DNA from 3 places in the Paenibacillus medicaginis genome. Region 3 is predicted to be linked to each of the others. Evidence: riboswitches for the same ligand, from Rfam matches in the RefSeq annotation. Region 3 holds a riboswitch; each other region holds the start of a gene.
What was found. Region 3 has a riboswitch for cyclic di-GMP ahead of ACE5LO_RS12975 (transglutaminase-like domain-containing protein). Riboswitches for the same ligand answer to the same signal wherever they lie in the genome.
Positions count from the first base shown of each region.

Region 1: it holds a riboswitch for cyclic di-GMP, as region 3 does, so the genes downstream of both, ACE5LO_RS24330 (glycosyl hydrolase) here and ACE5LO_RS12975 (transglutaminase-like domain-containing protein) in region 3, are expected to answer to the same signal.
Region 2: it holds a riboswitch for cyclic di-GMP, as region 3 does, so the genes downstream of both, ACE5LO_RS15915 (hypothetical protein) here and ACE5LO_RS12975 (transglutaminase-like domain-containing protein) in region 3, are expected to answer to the same signal.

Region 1 is NZ_JBHIRY010000037.1:13,594-23,711, forward strand. It holds gene cls (cardiolipin synthase) at 1-285, opposite strand, end outside; gene ACE5LO_RS24300 (M23 family metallopeptidase) at 476-1,480, shown strand; gene ACE5LO_RS24305 (bactofilin family protein) at 1,536-1,973, shown strand; gene ACE5LO_RS24310 (ABC transporter permease) at 2,024-2,800, opposite strand; gene ACE5LO_RS24315 (ABC transporter ATP-binding protein) at 2,793-3,704, opposite strand; gene ACE5LO_RS24320 (helix-turn-helix domain-containing protein) at 4,114-4,482, shown strand; gene ACE5LO_RS24325 (hypothetical protein) at 4,608-6,623, opposite strand; gene ACE5LO_RS24330 (glycosyl hydrolase) at 6,671-8,272, opposite strand; cyclic di-GMP riboswitch class I at 8,286-8,373, opposite strand; gene ACE5LO_RS24335 (sugar phosphate nucleotidyltransferase) at 8,561-9,934, opposite strand; gene ACE5LO_RS24340 (UDP-glucose dehydrogenase family protein) at 9,998-10,118, opposite strand, start outside.
Region 2 is NZ_JBHIRY010000015.1:76,582-86,699, forward strand. It holds gene ACE5LO_RS15875 (GNAT family N-acetyltransferase) at 1-389, opposite strand, end outside; gene ACE5LO_RS15880 (Crp/Fnr family transcriptional regulator) at 728-1,414, shown strand; gene ACE5LO_RS15885 (nucleoside hydrolase) at 1,459-2,370, shown strand; gene ACE5LO_RS15890 (sugar ABC transporter substrate-binding protein) at 2,416-3,753, shown strand; gene ACE5LO_RS15895 (carbohydrate ABC transporter permease) at 3,863-4,729, shown strand; gene ACE5LO_RS15900 (carbohydrate ABC transporter permease) at 4,743-5,582, shown strand; gene ACE5LO_RS15905 (sensor histidine kinase) at 5,704-6,774, opposite strand; gene ACE5LO_RS15910 (response regulator) at 6,774-7,463, opposite strand; gene ACE5LO_RS15915 (hypothetical protein) at 7,636-7,881, opposite strand; cyclic di-GMP riboswitch class I at 7,905-7,995, opposite strand; gene ACE5LO_RS15920 (winged helix-turn-helix transcriptional regulator) at 8,222-8,548, shown strand; gene ACE5LO_RS15925 (MFS transporter) at 8,783-9,988, shown strand.
Region 3 is NZ_JBHIRY010000011.1:8,242-18,359, forward strand. It holds gene ACE5LO_RS12940 (MFS transporter) at 75-1,235, opposite strand; gene yeiL (transcriptional regulator YeiL) at 1,313-1,984, shown strand; gene ACE5LO_RS12950 (hypothetical protein) at 2,165-2,539, shown strand; gene ACE5LO_RS12955 (hypothetical protein) at 2,649-3,224, shown strand; gene ACE5LO_RS12960 (methylated-DNA--[protein]-cysteine S-methyltransferase) at 3,389-3,892, opposite strand; gene ACE5LO_RS12965 (bifunctional transcriptional activator/DNA repair enzyme AdaA) at 3,940-4,503, opposite strand; gene ACE5LO_RS12970 (isocitrate lyase/PEP mutase family protein) at 4,528-5,298, opposite strand; cyclic di-GMP riboswitch class I at 5,489-5,577, shown strand; cyclic di-GMP riboswitch class I at 5,639-5,726, shown strand; gene ACE5LO_RS12975 (transglutaminase-like domain-containing protein) at 5,740-6,540, shown strand; gene ACE5LO_RS12980 (collagen binding domain-containing protein) at 6,823-10,118, shown strand, end outside.

The sequences.
Region 1 (10,118 bases), on a different contig from region 3:
GGCGAAGCCGGGATTCTCCATTTGTTCAGGATGCTCGATCACCTTGGTCTGCTTCCAGAGGCGGTCTTTGAGTTCCTCGAATAAGCGGGAACCTCTGCGGCGCATGAACTTGCGTTTTTTATAATCCTCGGCCATGAAATAATAGACGACGAATCCGACCAGAGGGAAGCAGAACAGGATAAAGAGCCAGGCTACCGCCTTGGAAGGATTGCGGAATTCAAGAAGCAGGATCGTTCCGACCTGAAAAATAAAAATCAGCAGCGCAATCACCAGCCAAAAAAGCATGTGGCAACCCCTTTACGAATATACTTTGACAATGGGACACTTTACATCTTTGTCATATATCGCGAAATTCAGGAATACATAGTTAGCAATACAGGCATTTGGCCGGCGATATGGCTGTGCAGCCGCCGCCTGCTGTGTATCTGCCGGAAAGGAAAGGAACTGTATGAAAAAAGGAGACTCAAACCGACGGATGACCCTTCTTTTACTGCGTGACGCACAGCGTCCTGCCCGCCAATTTCAGCTGTCCAGACCTGTTATTATTTGGGTGCCTGCCCTGGCTATCCTGTCCATCTCTACACTCGTCGTATCACTCCAGGTCCGATCCGCCCATGTCATATCCAAACTGGAAACCAACCTTGCTGCCCAAAGCCTGCAATTGGAGATCACCGTATCAGACAAAGAAAAGGCGATTGCCCTGCTTGAAAATGAAGTGATGAAGCTTTCCGATCAGGCCGTTGATATGAAGGAACGCATTCAACGAATGAGCGAGCTGGAACATCAGCTTGAGGAGTTTATCCGAAAATATGATCCCGATTCCTCCACCAAGGAAACAGGGAAGAACACACCGATCTCCTGGGACGGGTCCGGCAGCAAGGGCGGTCAATGGATCGCGGTCCACGACCAGCAGAAGCTGATGCCGGGCCGGGAGCTGAAAGACGATTTTGAGGAGATTCAGGAGATGCTGGATGCCATGGAGAAAAGCGTGCCCAGGACACTGAACCGCGCCGAAGACGCCCGCAAGAACTGGGAACAACAGCGGCAGGCCAGATTGCTGCAGGCCCGAAGGCTTGAACTGTCCCGGGAGGGCAAACCTTCGCTCTGGCCGACAGCCGAACGCCGCCTGACCTCCAGCTTCGGATACCGGCGTGATCCGTTAAACGGAAGCAGCGCTTATCACGCAGGCATTGATATTGCGGGACGTATCGGCGATCCGGTCTACGCGGCAGGCGCGGGAACCATTAAAACTGCCGATCAGATGAGTGAACGCGGCAAATATATTATTATCGAGCACCAGAATGGGCTGCAGACCTGGTATATGCATCTCAACGGGATGAATGTATCCCCGGGTGATCAGGTGGACAAGGGCGACCTGATCGGACAGTTGGGCAACACCGGGCGAAGCACCGGCCCTCATCTCCACTTTCAGGTGGTTAAACAAAATATTCCCGTTGATCCGCTGCTCTATGTACAATGAAAGGCACGCCTGCTAGCCGATCACTGTTTTAATTGAAGCTCAGGGAGGTTATAACATGTTCAAATCGAGCCCCAAGCCCGCAAAGCCCGCACCGGCCCGCTCTACGGATACGCTGCTTTCCACCAGCGCCTTCTTTGAAGGAAAATTGCAGTGTGAAGCTCCGCTGCGGATAGAGGGCAGGTACCAGGGTGAGATTAACAGTACGAGTGTTGTTTTCGTTGGCGAATCCTCCGTTATTATAGCCAACATCACTGCCCCGGAGGTCATTATTGCCGGGAAGGTTTTCGGTGATATCTATGCAGACAACCGGGTTACGCTCACCTCTACGGGAGAGCTGTACGGCAATACAGCCTGCGGCGTGATTGTCATTATGGAAGGCGGGGTCCTGAACGGCCTTTGTCAAATGAAAGGCAAAGCGGATTCTCCGTCCGGAGGCCAGTCTGGATCCCAGGACGAATCACAGTCTGCCGATCCTGCCGCCGGGACCGGCTGATTTCATTTCTATATGCCGGTCCGGGGGCCGGCTTTTCTAATTCCCGCAATTCAAGCCGTTACATCCCTTTTGACAAATACGATCCAACTGATTGCAATGAATATAACGTAGTAAGCTACCAATACGGAGATGGAAAAACCGAGGGTCATGCCTCCCCCGCCAACCGGGGAAACCATATACTGACTGAGGCCCATGTTATTAAACAAGGCGTACTTGGCCCAGCTATACCGCTCAGGAGTGAAAATCAGGGACAGCGTATTCTGCATAAAAAGAATAAACAGGGACAGCCCGATCGTCAGACCCCCGGAGCGGAAGACAGCCGACAGCATAAAGGCAAACGTACAGATGACAAACAAATCCGCATACCGGCTAAGCAAACTGAATGCAGTATATTTCCCGGCACTCCAGCCTGGCAGCATATCCGCCATTCCTCCGGACCCTCGCAGCAGCAGCTGTGAAAAAATGGCGCTGATAAGGATCAGCAGGGCAGTGCCTGCAAGACTGAACAATATGACGGACAGATATTTGGATAAAAGCAGCTTGCCGCGGCTCCATGGACGGATCAGCAGAAGCTTGATGGTGCCTGCCGAATATTCCCCGGCCACGGAATCAGCCGCCACAATGACGGTAAATATAATGTTGAGAAAAAAGGCGACAGAAGCTGTAAGCAGCATGCCGTCCCAAGCGCTGACCCCATCGGCAGCCATATATACAAGAAAAGGTATAACCGCCGTAATAAACGACAGAATCCCAAGCATAACCCAAGTTCGGACGCGGACATAGATCTTTACATTTTCATTATGAACAAGCTTAAAAAAATTAGCCAATGGATGTTTCGCCTCCTGTCATCTCCAGGAATTGATCCTCAAGCGTTCTTGCGGACCGGTGTATGGAATATACATGGATCCCGGCTGCAGCCAGCCTGGAATTCAATTGCGCCGTCTCTTCCCTGCCCAGATCAAGAATAAGGCTCCCGCCTTCAATCAGGCCACCGCCGGCAATGATCTGCGCCTGCTGAGGGTCGTTGACTTCAAAGGCCACACGGGCCGATCCAGGCGTGCCTGCCGTGTTGTTCAAGTCACGTATCCCCACCAGCCGGCCGTTCTGAATAATCGCAACGCTGTCGCACATCAGCTCCATCTCGGACAGCAAATGGCTGGACACAAAGATGGTCGTGCCTTCGGTACGGCTCAGGTGCCGCAAATAATCGCGCAGCTCGCGAATCCCCTGCGGATCCAGACCATTCGTAGGCTCGTCCAGAATAAGAAGCTGCGGGCGGTGCAGAATCGCTTGTGCAACTCCGAGCCGCTGGCGCATGCCAAGCGAATAGGTTTTTACCTTCTCTCTGATTCTTCCTTCCAGCCCGACCAGCCTGACCGCCTCCTCGATCCGCCCCCGGTCCACTCCCGGATTCATGCGGGCATAGTGGAGCAGATTCTGGTATCCTGTCATAAACTTGTACATTTCAGGATTCTCTACAATAGCACCAACATGAGCAATGGCACGTTCGAAGTCTGTCTTGATGCTGTGGCCGCAAATATGTATATCTCCCTCAGTTAACGAAATGAGGCCAACCATCATCCGGATGGTTGTCGTTTTCCCCGCTCCATTCGGGCCAAGAAAGCCGAATATCTGCCCGGCCGGAACATCCAGTGTGAGATTATCAACAAGCGTCCTGGAGGATTTGATCTTGGTGACCCTCTGCATGCGTACAACGGGCTCCATCTGCATCGTTCTGACTCCTTCCGTCCGGAAATACGATTCCCTAAGGGAACAAATCCGGTTTTAAACTATTGTACCATAATATTGTATATCTTCTCCTGTTCTGAATGAAAGTTTACATATAGCAATAGATCCGAAGTTTAATTTACTTTCATTTACATAAAATTCACTTCTTTAGTCATAAATTAAATTCGCCGTTTCTGTTACCTTATAACTATATACGCCCACAAAGCCCGTCATATCACGAAAAAACTGTTCATTCCTCATCTATTTATAGTAAAATGCATATATGCTAATACATTAACCAAGTAAAGATACTATAGTATCTTTATATTTTTGTAAAAATAAAAAATGCAACATCACTTATTCATAATACTCCTTACCCTCTCAAAACAACTTGCAACCAGGAGGAGATACGATGGATTATGGCACCCGCATTGCAGAACTACGGGAGAAAAGGGGTTGGAAGCAGGAAGAGCTGGCACAAATTCTTGGGATTACCCGGGCCGCTCTCTCGCATTACGAGAAAAACCGGCGCAAGCCTGATTTTGACACCCTGACGAAGCTGGCCAATCTCTTCGGGGTATCGATCGATTATTTGATCGGCCGCATCCCGCAGACACAAAATGACACGGAACCGAATGTAAAGCAATTTATTGATCAGCTTGAGCTGTCTGACAAGGATATTTTAAACCGCTTTAATCTTATGATTGACGGGCGCAGCTTAAGCGAAGAGGAAGCCAAACGCTTCATTGCGTTTATCCGTATGGAACGAATGATGGAATGACATGGGAACATCCCAATTACAACACAAAAAGACCTCATATCCACCGTATTAGTGGATATTGAGGTCTTTTTTTTCGAAGAAATTCAGTTTGGGACAGCCTCTTCGTTCTCCCTGTATTGCCCTTTTCAGTCGACCACCGCCTGTACCGGAGCCAGAATGTACTGGACGGATTCACCCGGCCCCAGCGTCTCTTCAAAATCCAGGGTTGGAGAAGCCGACAGCCCGGATAATGTGCTTTGTGCCTCGGCATATGTGGCCCCCGGCCCAAAACGTTCCCCCTGATAGATTCCCTGGTTCGGCATCGTTACACGGACCTTAATGCGCTGGGTTGTCGGTTCAAAGTTCACCAAATTGACCAGCAGCTTGCTGGACTTCGCACCGCTCCCCGGCAGCGGATCAAGTGTGGACGTATCCACCGCACGCACATACACCATTTTATCGGCGGTCTCGCTCTTGTTCAGCACCTCATAGGTCAACGGCTTGCCATGAGTGGCATATGCCAGGCTGAGACGTCTCATAATATCGACGCGTGAATCCAGGCCGCTTGCAAATTCATGAATTTTCGTATTCGCAGGATTGTGATTGTTCAGATCAAAGCCTGTCTCAAATAAAGTGAAATCCTTGTAGAAAGCGGCATGCTGGACGAGCATATCGGCATATCCGATCTGTGACCGCATAATCCGGTCGAACACCGCTGCCTGTGGCTGGTTCGCCCCATAAATCGGTTTATCCGTATGGGAGTCGGAGGTACCAAACTCCGTGTTCAGCATCGTCTTGCTGAGCCCGTCCCTGGACCCGCTGAAGGTCTGCAGGTTTTCAACAAAGCTGCCTCCCCGTCCCTGCACATACGATTCACCATAGGCGTGGCCGTTGGTCAGATCCGTCACATTCTCCAGTTCAAGGCGCTGCTTGGGATCCCTTTCCCATCCGTCCGGATCGCCGCACTGTTGCTTGCCTCCTGTCTGGTTTTTGCATGATTTGACGGAATATGCCGGCCAATAAGCCCATCCGGGAGCTACTGTTTTCATATGAGGGGCAATTTTCTTCCCTTCATTGTTCAGCCAGTTGGCTACTGCCAGATTGACCGCTTTGGAACGGTTGAACAGCCCCGGTTCATTGTCGACTTCAAAAAACTGCACATACGGGCCGTAATTTTGAAGATATGAAGTTAACTTCTGTTTGGCTGAATCCGGCAGTGTACCGTCCGCATTCAGCTTGATGTCGCCTGTATACAGGTACAGGGCAACAGCTTGCATGTTGTACTGCTTGAGGGTCTTGTAATAATTGTCCAGATCGGAGCATGCGTTGCCGACGTTGCTCGCACAGGTAACCCGCATTATATTTCCGCTGTAGGCGATCCCCAACCACTTCATCACGGCCGGAAGATGACGGGTAGCCCCTTTATCATAATAAAACTCGTTATTGTTTACATTGGTTCCCGTGCGGATGTAGCTGCCATGAATCGGTTCAGTAACCGGGGAAGCAAGCTTCTCAAGACTCAGGCTGTCCCATGTCCACCAGAGACTCGAATTCTCCGCCTCGGAGCAGTACAGGCACCGGGCCACCCGGAGCTTGAGCTGGTTTACCCCTGTCTGCAGCTGTTCTTTCGGGATATACAATTGATAATTGCTCTTGAAGGTATACGGACTTTCCGTTCCTGCCACGCCCGCAATCTGGATCATGCCGGAAAACTGATGATTGGAAAATACGGCCATCTGCGGCACCGCTTTGCTGGCATCCAGAATGCGGACATTAAAGCGCACACCGTTGGCCGGAACGGTATCCAGTTCATACTCCAGCACGAGCTCCGGACGGGTCTCGGCATTCAGCCCTGGAGGAATGGATCCGTTAAGCTGAATAACAGGGGAAGAGGTCCTGACGGCCTGCGCCGCACCTCCCGCTGCCTTTAATGCCGTTCCGCTCACTGCTTTAACGTCTACTGTAAGGGATTCCTTACCTGTTCCTCCTTGGAACTCGGTGGAAGAATCATTACTAACGCCAAGCATCCATAACGTTGTAGCCGCAGTCTTGTCATTTTCCTGATTGCTTTTGTTCGCATAACCCAGAAGCAAAAACAAGACAGCTAAGCCAAGCAAGCCCAAAAGCAAATATGCATACTTGTTCGCCAACCCATTTTTCATGTTCTTGTCCACACTTTCTGTACAGAGTCATCTCCGGAACAAGAGAGCTATTCCGCAGTATGGAACAAAGCGCTTGAAGGAATGACCGCTTTGGCCTCCTGTCCGCTCTCCCACATCAGGCGTGCCATAGCATCACCTGTTCCTTCATAATACTCCACTTTGATGTCGTAGAGCTGATCTGCCGTAAGGCTGATGCTCCCTTTGCGTTCCGTCCAGCTTTGCTTGAACCAACTGTCAATAATCAACTGCCCATCCACCCAGACTCGGATTCCGTCGTCGGAAATGGTCGTAAAAGTATAGGTACCGCTGTACCCCGGTTTTACCTTGCCTGTCCAGCGTGCGGAGAATTGATCGGCAGGCACTGCCGGATCCGGCGCGGAGCTGCGCCAGTTGAAATCCAGCCTGGCATCCGTGCGTGTAAGCACAGGTGTCCCGCTTAGATTGATATTGTTGAAGAATTCGGCGTGCAGTCCCTCGTTTACCGTATCTGGAACAGGCTCAGGGGCAGGTACAGGTTCCGGTTCAGGCTCCGGATCGGGTTCTTCCCCGACCGGCGGCGCTCCCGGAGGAGCAGAGTCAGGTGGCTCCACAGGAGGGGCCTCAGGAGGAGCGGCCATGTCGGCAATCAATTCATCCCTAGTCAACGTTCTGTCCTCATTCATGTATGCAAAAATTTGACGGTTCGAATTGTTTTGTGTAAGCATATTGCCCCAGGTCATGGAGTATACCCATTTCGGCTGGGCCGACAGCACTCTCTCAGAAGGCATCTCACCGTGCTCGCCAATGGCAATCGGTTTATTTCCAGCCAGATTCAGCAGGCCGTCATAATAGCTCTGCCTGAAATCATTGTCATAGATGTCCGCAGCCAGAATATCGACCTTGGACAAACCGGGGAACGAACTGGCATAAGGAGCAGCCCAAGCGTTCGGAGCGTTGGGATTCCAGACCCACAGCAGATTGTTCAATTGGTGGACATTCACAAATCGGTCATACATGATATCCCATAATTTAACAAAGTTCCTCTTGTTTCCCCACCAGAACCAGTCCCCGTTCATTTCGTGGTAAGGTCTCCACAGAACAGGCACACCCGCATCCCGCAGCTTGCCGAGGGACACCGCGACCTGATCCAGATCTGCGATCAGCCTTGCATATTCCTTGGTCCCTGGCGTTACATACTTGTTAAATTGCGCCTGGGTGATCTTCGCCTGCACATTGGACCAGGTCAACGGTTTACCAGGAAGCGCCTGATGAAAGGTCATCGTAACGATGCCGCCGGTATTGTGCCAATTCATGGCGCTATATACAACATTGCTGCGCTGGGCTTCGGTCATCGCAGTCGACTGGTTGGAAACAGCACCCAGCTCATAGCCGTGCAGACCGGCGTACTGCCCACTGATGTTCTTCAGCTCAATGTTCAGTTCATCAGGGCTTTCCAGATAATCATGCTGACCGGTAATCATTCCTCTTCCGTCCAAATTGAACAAATACATATATAATTCGCGCGCCTCGGCTGAAGCAGCAGGATTAATCGGCGCTGCTGCAGCCTGGGCAGCAGAGTGTTCACGGGACAGTCCCGATGGAAGCAGGGAACAAAAAAGCATGACAGGCAACAATTTTTGAAAAAATCGATACATAGAATAAGTTTTCATCAATTCTCTCCCTCTCGGTAGCCAGGCTGCCAGCCCTCTAAGGGGTAAGGCCCTTTAGCTTTGCGTACACCTGCCTTTCGGCAGGGTTGCCATTTTTCTATGAAGGCTATGAAACTCCCTCTTATCCTAGAATATCGACTCGGAATTTCCAAAAATTAATATATGATTCATACTAGAACCAATTTTCCGGGATATTTTACAAAATAACCTGTAAAACTACATCATTTTTTTCATTTATATGCACAAAAACGCAACCTGTGCGTTTTTGTATCAGATTATAGAATTTTCTTATGAAATGAACTGATGCAAAGCGATGTCGTTCCAATCTATGCAAAAGCGAACGATATCTTCTTCCACCAGTTCGGAACCAGTCTGCACCTCAATCAGTTCCACATCGGTTACAGCCAAAATGCTGTGCTTCGTGCCTTCCGGAATACGGACCACGTCGCCAGCTTTTACTTTATGCAGCTTCTCGTTCAGAATCACTTCCGCTTCGCCGCTGATGATCGTCCATATTTCGCTCCGCTTCCGATGAAGCTGGTAGCTGATATTTTTGTCCTGCTCGATGCAAATCCGCTTGGTGAGCACTTCATTGCCCTCCGGATATTTCACATAATCCACCACCCGGTAATGCCCCCAACGGCGTTCCTCGTACATCGGCCGCTGATTGTGAGCCTTCAGCACTTCCTTGATCCGCGGGCTTTCCGCTTTGTTGGTTACAAGAATGCCGTCCGGGCTGGCCGCAACGATCAGATCACTGGCCCCGATAATAGTAACTGGAATGTCCAGTTCGTTAATCAGGTTTGTATTCACACAATCCTCGGTCATCACTCCCTTGCCCACCTGACGCTGCGACATTTCCTCTGTCAGCGTGTTCCAGGTGCCGAGATCCTTCCAGAAGCCGTCATAAGGAAGCACTACAATGTTCTCTTCCTTCTCCACCACTTCATAATCAAAGCTTATTTTAGGCAATATATGATATTGCTTCTGCAGTTCTTCGTAATTCAGCGGAAGTCCCTTTCCTTCCAGTATCTTCAGCAGATACCCCAGACGGAAGGCAAAAACTCCGCAATTCCAGAGCGCGCTGCGCTCGATCAGAAGCTCAGCCTGCTCCCGGTTCGGTTTTTCCTGAAAATGACTGACCTGCAGGCAGCCTGCCGCTCCGGCCGAGCCTTCTTTCGGAATGATATAACCGTATTTTTCGGACGGATAGGATGGGACAACACCCATAAGAGCAAGATTGGCGCCCGTTTCCTGCAGCGTGTATTCCATACGTGCCACCGTATGGAAGAAGGTTTGCTCCACATACGGATCCACCGGCAGGATCGCAATGACCGTATCCGGGGATGCGCCAGCGACACTGTACAGATAACTGGCTGTAAGCGCAATGGCCGGAAAGGTATCCCTGCGTTCAGGCTCCACGATAATGCTGGCATCACTCCCGATTTGACTCTGAATCATTTCGAACTGAGCTCTGCCAGTAGCGATATAAGAGGAATCCGCCATTCCGGTATCTCCCAGCTGTCTCCACACACGCTGCACCATAGACTCAGGATGTCCTTCCGGGCTTTCCAACACTTTCAGAAACTGTTTGGAACGGGAATCATTGGACAGAGGCCATAATCTTTTACCGGAACCGCCAGACAAAAGCACCAATTTCATAACTCCACTCTCCCTCCATGAAGTAAATTTCCTAAAAAGGACAATTTTTCCTAGTCACTAATATTATACTGCACCTGCAACGCTTGGCGAAAGGCCGTTAAGCCCACTCATGCGTGGTCTGCCGACCGAATAATACTCCAATCCGGATTCGGCGATCTGCTGTTCAGTGAATACATTGCGTCCG
Region 2 (10,118 bases), on a different contig from region 3:
ATAATGACATACTCCTTGCCGCCTTTTACAAACATCCTCCCTGTTTCCTGCAATCCAAACCTGCGGTAAAATGCCGCCTTCTCTCTGCGGGCGTTACACCAGATTCGTTTTCCCCCCGCCTGCTTCGCCTCTTCCATCACATGCCGCAGCAACCTGCTGCCGTATCCCTTGCCCTGCTCCGTCTCCAGCGTGGCAAACTTGCGGAATTGAGCTTCCTCCTGGTCAATAAACAAAGTTACGACCGACACCAGCCGTTCCCCGACAAAAAGCCCGTAATGACGCCCCATATCGTCATCCTTCAGTTGAACATATGCAAGCTCCCTGTCAGGCCACATCACCTCATGCCTGATACGCCATGCGCTTTCTTTATCAATACTGCGAATATCCAACACTGCTCCCGCCCTTCACAATTCCTGTCGCTTCATTATAATGGCAGCGCCGCTCTTGTTCCAGATATGAGGACAAGGCAGGCTGTCTACAAACGCCCCTCCAAAATCTGGGCTTTACAAACCTTAACGTTCCCATAACATGTTCCTCAATGTCTTCCCGCATACTTAGGGGTGCCAATTCAAAAGAGCGGGAGGCATACAAAACATGCTGCAGCTTCACCTATTACTGTCGGGTACCCGACAGAATCATATTGTTTTTTCTCCTATACTGGGCTTGGGTTCGTCGATGAAAGCAGCCAGGCAAGGCTTGGTGGACAGAAGTGGGGGCGGATGCCGCAATGCTTGAGTTAGCGATACAAGCTGTCTCTTCCGGGCCAAAAGCGCCACGGCTCTCCGGCGATTCGGTGTATGCCCTGCATCGCAAATATGGAACGCTACGAAAATTCACCAAAGGCTCTTTTGTCTTTACCAAAGGAAGCGTTCCTGTCGGCTCCTATTTCATCGAAAACGGACTGCTCAAGGTATGCCAATTTACCGAGGAAGGACGGGATGTGACCTTTTTCATCCGAAAAACCGGGGACGCTTTCGGGTTAGCGGAAATTATCCTGGGGCAGAATCATCCCTGTTACGCCCAGTGTTTGCACGACAGCCAAATTTGGGTGCTTGACGCGGCCATCCTTCAGGAAAAAATCCATTCCGACCATGAGGTCATGAGTGACATCCTGTATACGATGACCGACAGGCTCATTCACCATCAAAGCACGGTTGAATTGCTGATTTCCAAGCCCGTACCGTGGCGGCTCGCCTGGCTGCTCCAGCAATTGGGCACACCTGCCCGCGCTGGCGATTCCAGAATCGACCTGGTACTGAACCATGAAGAGATATCCAACATGATCGGCTGCAGCCGGCAGACCGTTTCGGAATTGCTGAGCAAATGGAAAGCCCAAGGCATCATCAGTTATGACCGGAAACATATCGTGCTCCACAATGTACAAGCGGTATTTGGCTCCGGCGGCATGAATTGAACCTTTTTACAAGCATCAGACAGAGAAAGTAGTGGAATCCATTGTTGAGAATTATTTTGGATACGGATATCGGAACCAACGCGGACGACGCGGTGGCGCTCGCCCTGGCTCTTCACTCACCGGAGATCCGTATTGAAGGCATCACCACCGTCTACGGAAAGGTGCGGACCCGCGCGTTAATTGCGCAAAAAGTGCTGAACCTGTGCGGAGCCGGGCATATCCCGGTATACCCCGGTATCGAGCTGCCCCTCCTGCGCAATCGTCCCCTGCTTAGAGCGGGAATCGAGGGAAAAGGCATGCAACTGCAGGATAGCGGCAGCAAGCTTGACCGGCATGCGGTCGATTTTATCGTACAGACGGTGATGGAGCATCCCGGAGAAATTACGCTTGTCATGATCGGCCCGCACACAAATGTCGCGACGGCCATGATCCGCGAGCCCCGCATTGCCGAACGCGTAAAGCAGATTGTCATGATGGGCGGTGTTACCCGTCTTGCTCCTAACGGCAGCGATTTGTCCCCTGTCGAGCATAATATCCAGTGCGACCCGGAAGCGGCTGGGGTGGTTTTTTCAAGCGGTGCGCCCATCCTGATGCTCGGCCTGGACGTGACCCGGCAAGCAGTATTTACGAGGGCAGAAGCGGACCGCATGGGGACAAGCGGAACTCCGCTTACGGGAACCCTTGTGCGCATGATGCATGACTTTATGGACTATATGGAGCGGGATTTTTCGTATATGTGTGACCCGCTCGCCATCGCTGTGCTGCTCGACCCTACATTAATCCGCACCAAACGGATGAACATCCGGGTTCTGTACGAACGCGGAGATTTCTCCGGGCAAACGATTGCAGAAGCAAATTCAGACGGGAATGTGGAAACAGCGCTTGAGATGGATACCGCGCGTTTTTTTGAACTGCTGAACCAGAGATTATTTTCACGAGATACGCCCCTGCTTTAAAAAAGCATACTCTTTACATCATAAATCTATCGAGGTGGAACGTACATGATTTCCAAACAACCGGCAAAACGCTTTGCCGCCTGGTGTACACCCCTGCTGGCGGCAGCCGTCCTGTTTACAGGCTGTTCCCAAGGGAGCGGCACACCTACCGATTCAACAAGCTCGAACGGGCAAAGCTCCACTCCTTCGGCAACAACAGAAATATCGTTTGAGGCCTATTCCAATTACGAGAAACCTCTCACGAAGGTAGTCGAAGCTTTCGAGCAGCAAAATCCGGACATCAAGGTCAAAATGAATCTCGTTCCAATCGACCAATTGACGGAAACGATTGAAATCAAGCTCAGCTCCAAAGCCAAGGATTTGGACGTGCTGTTTGCCGATACGCCGCTGGTCATGAACTATTCCGTGAAAGGCTACCTGGAGCCGCTGGACTCGCTGCTCCCGGCCGACGCCAAGGTCAAATGGACGAAATCTGCGGTAGAGACGGTATCGTACAAAGGCGAGCTCATGGCCGCACCGATGAACAGCTCCAGCCAGGTGCTTTATTACAACAAAGATATTTTTGAAAAGAAAGGCATTCCGTTCCCGGACGCAGACAAGCGCATGACGTGGGAGGAAGTGCGGGATTTGGCGAAAAAGCTGACTTCGGACGACGTGTACGGATTTTCCTTCGAGCAGGTGGGCAAAGCGTACCAGCTTCTGGCTCTGGCGGACAGCCTGGGGGCCAAAATGCTCAGCGACGACGGACTGGTGTCCAGCGGGTATTCAAATTCGCCGGAGGCCGTGAAGGCATTCCAATTTTACGCAAACCTGTTCAACAAGGATAAAGTCAGCCCGAAAATCAAGAAAGAGGAATCCATCGACTATTTTACATCCGGTAAAGTCGCGATGTTCGTATCCACCAACCAGAACATGCCGAAAATCCGGGATTCCGGCCTGAACTTTGGCGTCACGCTACATCCGTATTTTGCCGGGCAGAAGGTAGCCACACCGACCGGGGCATGGAACGTGGGCATCTCCAAATACTCCGAGAAGAAAGAAGCATCCGCCAAGTTCATTGAGTTTCTGACACTGGGCGAAGGCTCCAAAATCCTGTTTGAAGAAGGCGGCACGCTGCCGCCGCAGATCGATCTGCTCAATTCCATCGACACCGATCCGAAATATGAGCAGTTCCCTGACAACGTCATCCGCATCGCTGCCAAGGAATCGCGTGAAACAGCCGTGCCCCGCCCGAAAACGCCAGGTTACCTGGAATGGGAAACGAATATGAACAAGGCGTTTGAAGATATGAAAAATGGCACCGATCCGCAAAAAGCGCTGGATGCTGCCGTCGACGTCATAGATAACCAATTGAAAAAATATAAGGATGCAGCAGCAAATTGACCGCATCCGGGGGGGACGAAGGCTGAGCCCTGTTCCCCCTTTTTTTCCTTCAAGAGGATGCCGCGGTCCCTCCTGAACCTGAATCCGGATTGCTGCAAAAGGTGAACATATGAAACTGAAAAATAATATTGGCCCCATCCTGCTCTTTCTGCTGCCTACCCTTGCCGGGCTGCTGCTGTTCAAGCTGTATCCCATTTTCAGTGCTGTCGTACAGAGCGTATACACAACACAGTTTATTACTGGTGAAAAAAGCTTCGTCGGCTTGCAAAACTACCAGTCCCTGTTCGCTGATCCCGTCTTCTGGAATTCGCTAAAGGTGACGCTAGTGTTCAATCTGATCATTAACCCGCTGCAAATTGTGCTGGCCTTCGGGCTGGCGATGCTGTTAAATACGAAAATCAAGCGCATTGCTTTCTTTCGCGGCATTCACTTCGTGCCTGTCGCCGTATCCGTCCCGACCGCCTGCGTCCTCTGGAACATTATGCTCAGTCCCGAGCAGGGTGTCGTGAATTCGATCCTGGTCGCGCTGGGATTGGACCCGCAGCCGTTTCTGGGCAGCAGCTCGCAGGCGCTTGGCTCCATTATCGCGATTGCGTCTTGGAAGGGCGTCGGCTACTGGGCGCTGTTCCTGCTGGCCGGTCTGCAGGAGATTCCCGCTTCGCTGCTGGAGGCTTCGTCCCTGGACGGAGCAAGCCGTTGGAAGCAATTTGTCCATGTAGTGGTTCCGCTCATGAAACGCCCGCTGACCTTTATTGTCGTGGCCGTGACGACGGCGAATTTCCTGCTGTTTTCACCGATGTACATTTTGACCAAAGGCGGGCCCGAAAACAGTACGAACGTGCTGATGCTTGAAAGCTTTAACAACGCTTTTCTATATTCCGATATGGGCAGATCGTCCGCGATGATGGTTATTTTGCTGCTGATTACGCTGACCGTTGTCGCCCTGCAGTTTAAATGGCTGCGGACCTCCCACTAGAAAGGATTTCGACGTGAACCGATTTACCCGTTCTCATCTGCTGCTGTATGCTGTACACATCGCTGTGGCGCTGCTGGTGCTGCTGCCGCTGGCGTTTGCTTTTGTTTCGTCGTTCCGTCCGCTGGAGGACATTTATAAATATATGTCGCCGATTACGTGGAAAACGTTTTGGCCGTCCAATTTTACATTGGACGCTTATCAAATGCTGTTTGCGGAGCGAGGGTTCGGACGAATTTTTCTGAACACCTTTTTTGTCGGGGCGGTCAACGTTCTTGGCGGGCTTTTGCTTGGCTCCATGGCGGCGTTTGCTTTCGTGTATTTCGAATTTCGCGGAAAAACGCTGCTGTTTCTGCTGGTGCTGATCACCTTCATGATTCCGTTTGAGGTCATTTCCATCCCGCTGTACAGCCTGGTCAACAGTCTGGGCTGGGTGGACACCTACGCAGGCATCATCATTCCCGGCATCGCCAACGGACTCGTCATCTTTCTGTTCCGCCAGTTTTTTCTGGAGCTGCCGACGTCCCTGGTGGAATCGGCCCGTATGGACGGGGCCTCCTGGCTGCGGGTGTATGCAAATATCGTCATGCCCTTGTGCAAGCCTGTCACCGTCAGCGCCAGCCTGCTTATTTTCATTCAGCAGTGGGAATCGTTCCTGTGGCCGCTCATCGTGACACGCTCCAAGGAGTATAAAGTGATTCAGGTCGCGCTGAGCGACTTCGTCACCGAATACGCGACCTACTGGAACGAAATGTTCGCCGCCGTCATCTTGTCCATTCTGATCCCCGTCGTGCTGCTGCTTCCGCTGCAGCGCTATTATGTGCAGGGCATTGCCAACACGGGCTCGAAGGAGTAATAAACGAGACATGGGTTGTGCCCGATTGATTTCCCGCTTTAGCAGAAAAGTCCATGTTCCGTTGCGATGAAGCAACAAAACATGGACTTTTTGAATCACCTCTGAAGACTTTATGAAAATATCACATGGGCAACCGAATATAAAAGCGGGCCCCGCTGTTATCACTCTGCGCCCACACCTCACCGCCATGGGCCTCCACCAGCTTTTTCACAATCGCCAGTCCCATCCCGCTTCCGCCTGTCTGCCGATTCCTCGACTTGTCCCCCCGGTAAAACCTTTCAAAAATATACGGCAGATCCTCCGTCGAAATCCCTGATCCCGTATCGCTAATGACGAGGCACACCGCCCCTTTTTCCCTACGTTCCCGGACACTGACAGTCCCCCCGGCAGGCGTATGGTGAAGGGCGTTGGTCAGCAGATTCACAAGAATTTGCTTCATCCGGTCCGCATCTATAAGCAGCCTGATATCTGAAATGTCCTCGTACCAGAGCTGCACCCCTTTCTCAAGAAAAGCGGCTTCCATCAGTGCAGCAGCCTTTCCGACAACGATTCGCAGACTCTCTTCTTTCCGTGCAAGCTGGAATTCTGGCGAATCCATTACATTCAGTTCCTCCAGCTCGCTGACGAGTTGGATCAGACGCTCCACTTCCTCCAGACAGGAGTGAATCCGCGCAGGTGTTGGCTCCCAGACCCTGTCTTCCAAAGCCCTCATGTGGCTCTTCAGCGTCGTCAGCGGCGTGCGCAGCTCATGAGCGATGTCCTGGGACATGGATATGCGCAGCGACTGCTGTTTCTGTAGCTGCTCGGACAGCCGATTCAGGGAGGCCCCCAGCTCCGCAATTTCATCCCTGCCTTGCGTGCTGACACGAACGTCCAGGCTGCCCCTGCTGATCCGTTCGGCGGCCTGTTTCATATGGACCAGCGGGCGGGAGATGCGTTTCGCAAAATAAACCCCGATAATAAGCGCCAGCAGCAGCGAAAACAAACCTGTCAGCCAAATCGACTGAATGAGGGCGCTCTCCAGATGATCCATCAGTGAAGACAGTCTTTTACTTGCCAGTGACATCTGCTCCATATACATGGAAATGTGATAATGAGCGGCAGCCATAATAACCAGAGCAAACATGACAAGAATGCCTGCAGCCATGCCGACGATAGTGACGGCCAGCCGGATATACAGCCGGTTGAACATCAGTCCTCACCGCCAAACCGGTAGCCAAAGCCGTACACCGTAAGAATGTAGCGCGGATTGCGGGGATCCTGCTCGATCTTTTGCCGTACATTTTTGACATGCTGATCGATAATGCGGATATCCCCATCAAACCCGAGACCCATCACCCTGTCGACCAGTTCCTCGCGCGGAAAGCGGCGCTGCGGATATTTGGCGAGCAGAAGCAACAGCTTATACTCACTTGGTGTAAGGCTGATCGGCTCCGAGTAGTGGTATACCTGATTTTTCAGCGAATCAATGCGGAGGTGCCCTCCATTAAATGAAATAACATCCACCAAAAGCTGCGAGTCATCTGTCCTGCGCAGAATTGCTTTTACCCTGGCAACCACCTCATTCGGATCGAAGGGCTTGATCATGTAGTCATCTGCTCCGATGGACAATCCGCTGATGCGATCCACCTGGGCTACTTTTGCGGTCAGCATGAGAATCGGTATGGAGCTGAATTTGCGCACCTCCCGGCAGACGGTCTCCCCTTCCATGCCGGGCAGCATCAGATCCAAGATGAGCAGATCAACCCGCTGGCTGCGCAGTACAGCCAACGCTTCCTCACCGCTTGCACATTCCAGTACGTGATAATGCTCCTTCTGCAAATAAGAAGCGATGACCTCGCGAATTTTCTGTTCATCATCTACCACCAGAACGGTTTTCAAGGCATGTCCCTCCGTCGCCCAAGTTATACCGGAATTATACCACTCCGAATATGTAAGAATCCCCTTGCTTATTACTTTCACCATTCCTGTTTAACCTAAACTTGTGAAGATCTTTTGAAGACCGCTGGCAAATGAAAAAGCACCGGAAGAAATCCCTCCAGTGCTTTAAGCATTAACGTATTTGGAATGTCCGGAGCACCCGGATCGATATGATATCTGTATTCAACGGGTCAACGGGTTTAAATGTCATGCTGTATAAATCATACAGTCTCGTCTCCACGCCGTATTCTTTGAACTTATCAGCAAAATCGCCAATCGTAGGCCTTGTCCCCGTTTCGCAAGTAATTCGGCACTCCTCAAGCTTGATTTCTCTACTTTTGTATACAAATTCCACATCCGATTGATAAATACTGCTCACCCTGTTATTTCTCCCTCCGAATTTAAGGTAGCTCAGCCGCCATAGATCCCTAATTGCATCCTTAGGCCTGCAGCTTTGCGTCCTTGCCTTTCGGCAAGTTTGCCCTTGACATAAATGGTGGATCCTCCACTTAAAATAATATAATATATTTTTTCTGTTTTTTCGACATCTTACCGCAAAAAACGCTATTCATCACTCTTGTTTACTTTTTCTATTGTAGTGTTATCATAGATTGTAGTTCCTTAATGGATATGTACATTTCTGAAAGAACCTATACACGTTCAGATTCTATAAAAACCAAAGTATCCCACTTATCATTCATTTTTCAGGAGGTAAACATATGGCTTACAATATCCCAGTCGAAGCAACGCTTGAGGTGATGGGCGGCAAATGGAAGGCAGTCATTTTGTGTCATCTGGATAAAGGCGACAAACGGACCAGCGAGCTGAAAAGGCTGATGCCTAGTATTACGCAGAAGATGCTCACACAGCAGCTGCGGGAGCTGGAAGAGGATGGACTTGTGAAAAGGCAAATCTTCGAGCAGGTTCCGCCCAAGGTGGTGTATTCCCTGACCGATTACGGCTGGTCCCTGAAGCCTGTCCTGGATGCCATGTGCGCATGGGGCGAAAAGCATATTGAACAAGACAGTCAAGCAGTCGAGGTTTAATGCCGCTGCTTCGGAACATGCACTTAAATCATCTGCACACGGAAGAGCCGGATTCCTGTAACTCAGGACTCCGGCTTTTTCCGTGATCTGCGTCTTCTTTCCTCCCGCTCCCTTCCTATAGGTACCTGGAAGTACCTATAGTACTTCAAAGTACGTACTATTCTTTTTCACGCGAAGCATCCATAATAGCATTTGCCGGCCGGCTAAAATATAAAAATAGGAGTGGAACTGAACATGTCGTCGGACAATAAACGCAGTACTCTGTCGCTGCTGGCTTTGGCCATCAGTGCCTTTGCGATCGGGACAACGGAGTTCATCAGCGTGGGATTGCTTCCCCTTATCGCTGAAGACTTGAATATATCTGTAACCATGACCGGATTAACGGTCACCTTATATGCATTAGGCGTTACTTTCGGCGCTCCGGTATTAACCTCTCTAACTTCAGGAATACCAAGAAAAACGCTACTGATCTGGATTATGATCGTGTTCATTGCCGGCAATTCACTTGCAGCCTTCTCTAGTGGAATCGGCATACTGCTTGCGGCACGGGTCATTTCCGCTTTCTCGCACGGCGTATTTATGTCCATCGGTTCAACCATTGCGGCTGACCTTGTGCCGGAAAATCGGCGGGCAAGTGCCATATCCATCATGTTCTCCGGCTTGACCGTGGCCACGATTACCGGTGTGCCCTTTGGCACGTTTCTCGGACAGCAACTGGGCTGGCGTGCAGCCTTTATAACCATAGCAGTGATCGGTATTATGGCCCTGATCGCCAACTTGATTCTCGTTCCAAGCAATCTGCGGAAGGGAGGCAAAACTCCGGTACGGGATCAGATCAAGCTAATTACCAACGGACGGCTGCTGCTTGCTTTTCTGATTACGGCTCTCGGATACGGAGGCACCTTTGTCGTCTTTACCTATCTGTCTCCCCTGCTGCATGATATTACCGGCTTTGGAGAGACAACCGTAGCTTTCATTCTGCTTCTATATGGCCTTGCGATTGCCATCGGCAACATCATCGGCGGCAAGGCCGCCAACCGCAAGCCGCTTTCGGCGCTGCTGTATATGTTTATTATTCAGGCGGTGGTCCTGTTTATTCTGTTCTTCACAGCCCCATTTAAAGTGGCCGGCCTGGCTACGATTATTCTGATGGGCCTGTTTGCCTTCATGAATGTGCCTGGTCTTCAGGTGTACGTCGTGAACCTTGCCCAGCGTTTTGTGCCACAAGCTGTGGATGTCGCTTCCGCAATCAATATCGCAGCCTTTAACGGCGGGATCGCCCTTGGCGCTTACTTAGGCGGCCTGATTGTGGACGGCCCAGGACTTATTCACACCTCATGGATCGGCGGTCTAATGGTGGTCGGAGCTGTAATTTTGACAGGCTGGAGTCTGCTGCTCGCCAGAAAAGACAAAGACGTCCCTACCGGGGAAGTTGTATAATGGTATTTAAACAAGGACTGTTTCTTTCCCGTTGGGAGAAGCAGTCCCTTTGAATACGGGCCCCTGTGAGAGGAGAATGGCGTATTTTTGCTACCAAGGATATTTTAAGCGTATGGAGAAAATTCGATCA
Region 3 (10,118 bases):
TTTCCCTGTTTCCCAGCTCTTTAGGTGGGATATGCACGGAGCGTCTCCAGAACATGAGAAAGGAGGGTCCCAGGTCAATGAACCATTCGGGTTTCCAATCTCCGATACACAAGTGCAAGCAGCATCGCGGGTACGGTACAAACCATCATTCCCAAGAAGGCGTATCTTGGCTCGATTTCGTATAAATAGCCGCCAAAAATGGTGAACACTGCTGTGCTCCAGCTAAGTGCCAGGGCCGAGTACATTCCCTGTGCTTTAGGAACCTGTTCATGCGGGATATGTTTGATCAAATATTTCATAAAGGCATAATGCCCCATCGCAAATGAGCATGCATGCAAGGCTTGCGCGATACTGAACACAATCACATTCGGAAAGGCAAATACCAGTATCCATCGCAAGGATGAACCCAGTGCGGCCAGCGCCAGTAAGGAGCCTGCTGAAAAATTGTGAAATTTGCGGTCAGCGACCGCGAAAAAAATAATTTCTGCAATTACGGCGATGTTAATAATGACGCCGATCAAATATTTCGGTGCATGGATTTCTTGCAGATAAATATAGCCGTAATTGTAATAAGAAGCGTGTGCCGCCTGCAATAAAATGACAATGACAAGCACCAAAGGAAAGTGTTTGATTTGAAATAGTTTTAGCATTCCGTTTCTTTTGCTTTTAACCGCTGGCGGCTTTTCAGATAAAACCGTGGGTGCGCGCATGAATCCAAGGCATACAAACACCACGATGCCAAGCAGCATCGCCCATAATATAACTTTTTCCCCCATTGCCCCTGTAAAGACGGCCAAGACCAAACCTGTCACCACAAATCCAATGGATCCCCATAAGCGGCTTTTCCCGTAATGTTGTAATTGCCGACGCTGCACAAGGACTCCAGCCGCGCTGTCCAAAGCAGGCATTAACGCAGGGTAAACCAAATGTAAAAGTACGGTTACAGCAAGCAAGCTGCCGAAGGAATGGGATGGAATATAACAGAGAAGTGCAATCAGTGTGCCGATAGCAGCTCCATTTAATAAGGCTTTACTGCTGAATTTCCCCGACAATACAGGAAACACAATTAATGTGGACAGGCCTCTTGCTACCAAACCCACGCTCATCATCAGACTTGCCTGTGACACCGTTACCCCTTTTGTATGAATCAACCATCCGGTCCAATAAGGCAGGAAAACTCCCCATGTAACAAAAAAGCTAAAAAATTGTCTGCTCATCCAGCGTTGTGTGTTCATTTTGTTCCCCCTCAGGTTGCATGATATCATGGGGAGAAATACAGTAACATGAGATATCTCATCTTTTGGGGTGGACGATGGAAATTTATAAAAATGAGAAAAGAGAACATTATCTGGAGGAGCATTCCATAGCACATTTATTTTCTTTTCCGATTGAAGAGTGTATAGAAGTGCATGAATATAAGCGCGGCGAATGGATTATTAAGGAAGGCATGAGGCCGGATTATTTATTTTATGTCGTTGAAGGAAAGGCCAAAATTTATGTCACTCATCACAACGGGAAGGTGTCCCTGATTAATTTTATCCATGCTAAAGACTATTTTGGGGAAATGGAATTGTTGAATGAGGTGTATTATACAAAAGGGATCCAAACCTCTGCCAGAACCGTTTGTTTTGCGTTTCCTTTTCATCATTGCCGCGCACAGATGCTGGAAGATCCGGTATTTCTGCGCGGGCTAACGAAGTTTCTGAGTGAAAAAGCAACCAAAATGGCTGCCAAATCTTCGCAAAGCCTCGCCTTCCCGCTTGAAAACCGGTTAGCGGATTTTATATTGCAAACTGCGGATGAAGGGATCTATAAGGAAAAGCATGTAATCGTTTGTGATTTTTTGGGTGTCTCTTACCGGCACTTATTGTACGTGTTTGCCCAATTTTGCGATAAAGGATATCTGCAAAAAGAAGGCCGTCACTACCGCATTCAGCAGTATGACTCCTTATATGAACTTGCCGGGATGTTGGGGAATTCATAGCTTAATTGCTTGGCTATATACCCTATAATTATATAGAACTGATGCCGAGCCGTGTCATAAATGTCGGTAACGACTTTGTATATTTGAATAACTGGAATTTTATTTGTTTTGTTGAGCGTCGTATAGTACATTTTATTATTATAATTCTACAAAATTGTTGCACCTAAAGGAGGCTGGTTTATGAGCAGTTCTTTGGACATTTTAAAACAGAGTAACGAATATCCTGTAGTGTTTATTGGTTCAGGTATATCCAAGAAGTACTTGGCTGGCTTTCCGAGCTGGGAGGAGTTGCTTCAACGATTTTGGCGACAATTGAATATAGAAACAGACTTCTATGCTTTTTTAAATCAACTTAGAAATAAAGTCAGGGAAAGTTATGTATCTGCAACCGATAGTGAAGTGGCTTATTATACCAATATAGAGGCTGGAACAATAATAGAGGCCTCGTTTAATGAAAAATTTTATGCACAGGAAATCGAAGTTGAAAACTTTACGCAACAACAAGCATATCGAACACAAATCTCACCTTTTAAAAAAGCAATTTCAAATACATAATGTTAGAAAAATCATTCAGGATTTTTCGACATCGCTCACTTCGTCAGAAATAAAGAGAATGAGTTCTCGGATAATTATTGTTGATCGAGTGGAAGGGATGCAGGAATTGTTGGAGAGGACGGTATATGATAAAGAATTAGGGTGTGAGTACACGGTAATTCAAACCGACAATTTCACTGAATTGTACGAGAAAACTGTTCAGATTAACCAAGGGGTATCTCCTTCAGAAGTTAGGCGTTTCCAGCAAGTTATAAAAAAATTAATTGTTGATAGTGGAAAAAAAGGAAGTTTAAATACTTTGTTGATTGCGCCAGAGCAATTAGAGGAGCTCGAAAAAAGAATAGGTGACGAGAAACTTGTAGTAGCTTTAGGTGATGCAACTTATATATTCCGGACACCAGATTTAATTTCATATGTGGAAGATTATATTTTTAATAAAAACGAGATACCTACTGAAATTGCACTTAGATATGTTGCGAGTCAGGGTAACAATGCTAAGATACCATTCTTCAAAGAGCCAAAAGAACAGGACATCATCGCTTACAACATACATAGGCTAGCTCGGGATCAGATCGAAGCATATATTAAGGGGAAAATTGAAGTCGCGAAAGAGATTGGAGCAGGAAGTTTAAGTACCTCAATGCGGAGGTTGCTACTGGCATTCGATTATATATGCTCAAACTAAAAGAGGCCATCGCCTAACCACCGAAGTGATTGCCAATGACCCCTTGAATCTAACCCAATTATACATGAGACCATGATTAATATCAATGGTTCGTCGTCTATTGGGTCAAGGTTAAAATGCACTTATGGCCAGAAAAGTATTCATCCTTGCACTTGATACCAATTTTAGGACAATGGTTTAGTGATACTTCTTTTTTCCAAACGGCTTTCATGCTTAAGAAGCCATTCCTTTCGCCATAAACCGCCCGCATAGCCGGTTAACTTCCCGTTTGTACCAATAATTCGGTGACAAGGGATGACAATACTTAATTTGTTTTTACCGTTTGCGCTGCCGACTGCCCGTATGGCCTTTTCATTGCCAATAGAAACAGCAATATCTTTGTAGGACCATGTTTGTGCGTAGGGTACTGTTTTCAAAGAATTCCAGACTGTTTTTTGAAATTCGGTACCTTCATATATATAAGGAAATGTAAATTCCGTGCGCGTGCCTTTAAAATATTCATCAAGCTGATCATGGCAAAGCTTCAAAGCCCGGGGAGTTGCGTCATGGACAGCATTTACGATGTGATCCCGTTCTGTGAACAGGATAGAATAAACCGCTTGCTCTGTTCCTTGTATTTCAACCATTCCAATGGGTGATTGGTAATCTAATATATGCAGTCTGCTCATATAGGGACCTCCAAGATATAAGGTGGACAGGCTCTCCAGCCCGCCGGTTAGAGTTCTTTACTCATCTTACGAAACTCGCTTGGCGAGCAGCCTTTTAAGCTTCGAAACACTTTGTAAAAATTAGAGAGACTTTGAAAGCCAACCTCATAACCAATTTCAAGATTTGTCATATTGGTCGTTTGAAGAAGCTGTACGGCTTTATCAATGCGCACTTTTTCCAAAAAAGTACGCGGAGTCTCTGATGTTTCTTTTTTAAATAGCCTTTCAAGATAAAAGGGGCTTAAACCGACCTGTTCCGCAACATCATTCAGCTTCAAATTTTGTTTATATTGATTCACTAAAATCGTCGTAATACTTTTAACGAATTCACTGTGAGGAGAATGTTCAACTTCAGGCTGGCATCTTTTGCATGCACGATAGCCAGCCTGTTCAACCTCACTGATATTATGGTAAAACTCAACGTTTGTTTTTTTGGGTTTTCGGGATCTGCAGGAAGGACGGCAGTAGATTTTCGTTGTTTTCACAGCTGTATAAAATAATCCATCATATTTCCGGTCACAGGCAATGATTTTCTCCCACATCTCATCAAATGAAAGATTTATATTGGTCATTCTTTCATCGCCTGCCTTCCTGATCTAGTTCTCATATAAATGAGCTGTATCCTGTAATTCCAATAATTTAGCCGCATTGTCTTCTAAACAAGCAATAATTTTGTCTGACAGGGCATTTCCAAAGCTGAAGCGCTTCACGCCTAACTCTTTCAGCTTATTACAACTTGTCAGGTTAGGCAAAGACAATATATTGAGCGGTGCTTTGATTTGAGCAGCAGCTTGTTGAATCTCACCATCCTCCGTTATTCCCGGCACAAAAATACCGCTGGCCCCGCTTTCAACATATGCCTTGGCCCGATTGATCGTTTCATTAAACGGGTTTTCCAATTGAAAGTAAGTATCCGTTCTGGCATTGATATAAAAATCCTTATATCCGTGATTGTCCAGTTCGTTCCTCATTCGTGTCAGGAGGCTGCAATGATCCTTTATATCCCTTAACCCCTTCTCTTTTTTCAAGGAATCTTCAATATTAATGCCAGCAACCCCGGCATCTGCCGTTTTTAATACATGATTAATAATCGTATCCAATTTTTCGCTGTACCCTGCTTCAATATCAGCGGATACCGGTATTTTTACATTCTCTGCAATGGTTTTGACGATTGCTAGATTTTGACTAAAATTTATTAACTCTCCGTCCGCATATCCTAACGAGTTGGCAATTCCCCAACTGGTTGTGCCAATGGCTTTAAACCCGGCCTTCTCTAAAGTTAAAGCTGATAAAAGATCCCAGGCATTACCCAAAAATAATAGATCCTCTGAATTGTGGAGATTATTGAATTCCTGAATGACCGACATTTTTCTGCCTCCTTGGCTTTGGTGAACTCATTTTATCAAGGAGGCTTTATTATTTCGTCCTCATTCTTGCTCTTATGGTCTGAGAGAGAATCGAAAAAGATCATCGAATGGGCGCAGAAATCAATGAATCTTGTAAATTTTCTCTTGATAGAAATAGAGATGTCTGGTAAGATAGTCTCACAAAAGCTACTCACGATAACGGCAAACTTGTCGAAAGGCGAGGACGCAAAGCTATAGGGCCTAATTGACGATAATGTCAGATGGCAGCCAGCTACCGAAAAGAAGACGCTTTTTTTGTTTTCTAATTTGGATAAAAAAATATTGAAATCTGGAAACTCTAGCACGATAACGGCAAACTTGTCGAAAGACTGGGACGCAAAGCTACAGGGCCTTCTTGACGTTATGTCAATGGCAGCCTGGCTACCGAAGGGAGTTTACAGTATGCGCAACGCAATATTCGCGATTGTAGGACTTTTTGCGTTATTATTGTGGGCTCCATTAGTACAAGCTACCCAATCTCAAAATTGGCTGGGCTTGGAACAGCTGGACCGTGGTGTGATCGTTATTCGATATGACGTGAAAGCCGGCATGAAGACGAAGCTCATGATTGCAAAAGGTCAGGACAAATATACATATATGCTTTCGCCGAACAAACGGCAGGAAGCATTTCCGCTGCAGATGGGCAACGGTGATTATATGGTTACCGTACTGGAACAGATCAGCGGTACCAAATATAAAATCGTTCAGGAAGCGCCCGTTACGCTTCAACTGACGAACAATAGCAAAGTGTTTCTGGGCTCTGTACAAAATATCAATTGGAGCGAACAGGACAAGGCTGCTCAGCTTGCAAAGAAGCTGACCCGGTCTGCTCAATCTGACGAGGAAAAAGTGCAGGCTATTTATGAATATATTGTTGGTACGATCAGATACGACAAGGCACTTGCAACCAGTGATCTGACGGACTACCTTCCCAATATCAACCGTACGATTGCAGGACAGAAAGGGATGTGCTACGATTATGCCTCCTTATTCGCTTCCATGCTGCGGAGCATCGGCATTCCGGCCAAGCTTGATATGGGAACATCGGAATACGTCGATGTTTACCACGCCTGGAATGAAGTTTATTTGAACGGGAAGTGGGTAACCATTGATACAACGGTCGATGCGAGCTGGAAAGCCAAAGGAGCCGACTTCAAAATGATAAAGGATGCCGCTCGCTACTCGGTATCCAAATATTACTAAATATAATACAATTAATCTAAGCTTTGGACAAATGTCCAAGGCTTATTTGAGTTTGTAGAGAAATTGTAGAGATCGGGCAGTTATAATGCAAGAAGCCCATTTGGTTCTGGTGGGAAAAACAGGAACGATGAATTGTGCGCCATTAGAAATATGCGGAGGTGATGGACTGGGAGGTCTCTTAACGGCATACAATTCAATGGAGTATAGATACTCTGATTTGCGCACGGCAGCAGGATCGGAACCGAACATTACGAGGGTGATGTAGAGACTGAGGGAGAGATTATGAAGAAAAAAGTTAGTGGAATCGTTGTGGCGCTGCTGCTTCTGCTTCAATCGCTGTTTGGTGTATCCGCCTGGACGGGCAGTGTGGTCAATGCTAATGCGGCCGATGCACCGTCAAACGTGCAGGAATCCGTGTATGGAGAGACGGGAGACGTTGGAGTCACGGATGACGTCTATATCCCACCAGCGCCGGTCAACAATACGGACAGCATTTTAACAAAAGTCGTGTTAACCGACGTGAATGGTACCGTGATTGATGCGGTATACAATCCGGATAGCACCCTGGACATTGGTGCAGCTGTTAATCTCGGCTACGAATGGGAGCTTTCGAACGAACACGGCTACAAGAATGGGGATACATTTACTTTCGAGCTGCCGTCACAGTTTGAAGTATTCACGGAGATTGAAGCACCGCTCGTTGCCGGTCAAGGCGAAGTTGGCAGATTTACAGTTGATCGCAACGGCAAGGTTGTCATGACCTTCAACGATTATGTGGAGAGCCATTCTAACGTAAGTGGCAAGCTGGAAATACGTACCGAGTTTACGAAGGAAACCATTAAGGGGAGCACGGAAGTCATCATCGCCATTCCGGTAAAAAGCGGAGTGCAGACCGTTATCGTGAATCTGAAGCCGCAGGGTGGAAAGCTGATCGATAAGCAGGGAAAAGCGATTGGCAAAGACCGGATTGATTGGACGGTTCAGGTCAACAAGTCGCTGGATAAAATCAAGCATGCGGTCATCACCGATACGATGCCTGAAGGCTCGGAGCTTATCGCCGACTCTGTGGAGGTGTACCGCCTGCAAGTTAACGGCGATGGCTCGACGGTCCTTGGCGAAAAGGTAGGGGCCGACAAGTATACAGTCGAAACGAACGGCGGTGCCAAACTGGAGCTTGCTTTCCAGGATGAGACGATCAGCAAAGCCTATGAGATTCGTTATTCGACGAAGCTTACCGGCGAGCAAACGCGTTTTGAGAACACTGCTGTACTCTCTGGCGATGGGATGGAAGATGCCAAATCGACCGCTACGGTAACGGTAGACCGCGGTAAGTTTTTGGATAAGTCATATCGCCAGGATAAGGACACCGGAATTATCACCTGGACCGTGAAATACAATTTCAACGAGAAGAAGATTCCGAGTAATCAAGCCGTCATCACGGATGAATTCAGTGCGATTCATACATTGGTTACCGATTCGTTGAAGGTGTATAAAGGGAATTCGACGAAGGCCGAAGATCAGCTTTCACCGGATGAATACACCTTTACACCGACAGGTACGAACGGATTTACGTTGCAATTCAAGAGGGATATCGATTCTCCGTATACAATCGTTTATCAAACGAAGCCAGTCGACCGGACGAGCGCTGACGGGCAGCAGGTGAAGAATAAAGTCGTATCGGGTGATACGTCCAAGGAAGTAACCGCTCCGGCCCAAGGAATTCGCGCTTTGGTGAAGGGCGTCTCGAATGTCGATTTTGCAAATAAAACGGCGAAGTGGCTTATTACTGTTAATGGTGATAAAAAGCCGGACGGCAGCAAGTACAGTATGGAGAATGTAGTCATCAAGGATACGTTCCCACAAGGCGGCCTCGATTTCATTCCGGATTCAGTGATCGTAAAAGCGGTCGGGAAAGTTGTTCCTGCGAGTGATTATAAGGTCGAATACGATAATGCACGAAGCGGTTTTGAAATTAATTTCTCCAAGACCATTGACACCACGTATACGATTGAGTATCAAACGAAATTTAACATCGACTGGCTGAAGAACAGCAAGCTGGATTACATGAACAGAGCCATCATGACATGGAGCGAGAACGGTGAGGCAAGAGGGCCGATTCAACGGGATGCGAGCTTCTCTTCCGACGATTATACGAGAAATAACGGAGGAAAAGACGGCAGCTACGATCCTGTCAACAAAGAGATGACATGGAACATCAAGATGAACTACAATCTCAAATCGCTAAACGAAGCGGTTGTAACGGATGTTCTGAAGCTTGAGCAGAAGCTTGTGCCGAATTCGGTTAAGGTATACGAGATGAAGCTGACAGGAGAACGGAATGGGATTACGAAGGGCGTCCAAATTCCTGCGTCTCAATATGAGGTGACGGAACCATCCGCAGCGAACGGAAACCAAGTGTCCATTCGTTTTACCGGCCCGATTTCAACCGCATACTGGATCGAGTTCAAAACGTCGCTGCAAGGCACTTTGATTGTCAAAAATATTGATAATACGGCTGAGTTGTGGAACGGCAGCGATAAAGCAGCCACATGGAACGCAAGTGTAGCGATTCCCCACGGCGGCGAATATGTGAAGAAAAACGGCACTCAAAACGGAAACAAAATCGATTGGTCCATTCGCATCAATGAAGGCCAGTCGCAAATTTCCAACGCCAAAGTTATTGATTATCCAAGTGCGAACCAAATCTTGCTCGAGGACTCATTCCATCTGTACACAACCAAGATCAATGCAAACGGTGAAGCGGTCAAAGCTGATGAGCTGACAAAAGGTAAAGATTATACGTTAACCATTTCAAAGCTTGACGGCGATCAAGAGACGTTTGAATTAAAGTTTGCAGACGCTATCTCCACAGCGTATATTTTGGAATATCAGTCATTTATCACCGCCGGGGATAAAGAAGCTGTACAAAATAAAGTGGCGCTCGAAGGAGATCAGCTGAAGACCGAGATCAGGGAAACGACGGAAGAGGTTATTGTTCGCACTTCCTCCGGTTCAGGCTCAGGAGGCGGCGTAACAGGCAGCCTGGAAGTAACGAAGGTTGATCAGGATGATCAGACGAAGCTGCTGGCGGGAGCGAAGTTCGTGCTTTACGATAAAGCGGGCAAGAAGACGCCAATCGTAAAAACAACGGATGCGGACGGCAAAATCCTGTTTACGAAGCTGTTGTATGATGACTATATTCTGGAGGAGCTGGCAGCTCCGGAAGGATATAAGATCAATCAGGCAACAAGGGACGTAACGATCGACTCCAAAATGCAGAGCCAAGGCAATGTAAAGAAACTGACTATCACGAACGCTAAGGAAGAGCCAACTAATCCTGGCGAGCCAACGGATCCTACAGACCCAGACCCGACAGATCCAACGGATCCAACAGATCCTGGCAATCCGACCGACCCAGGAACCCCTGGTAATCCGACGGATCCAACGGACCCGACCGACCCAGGAAATCCTGGCAACCCAACGGATCCAGGAGGATCTGACAACTCGGGCAATCACTCGGATCATGATCATGATAAGCCGGATCGTCCGTCTGATGGCAATTCAGGGCAGTCTCCGGT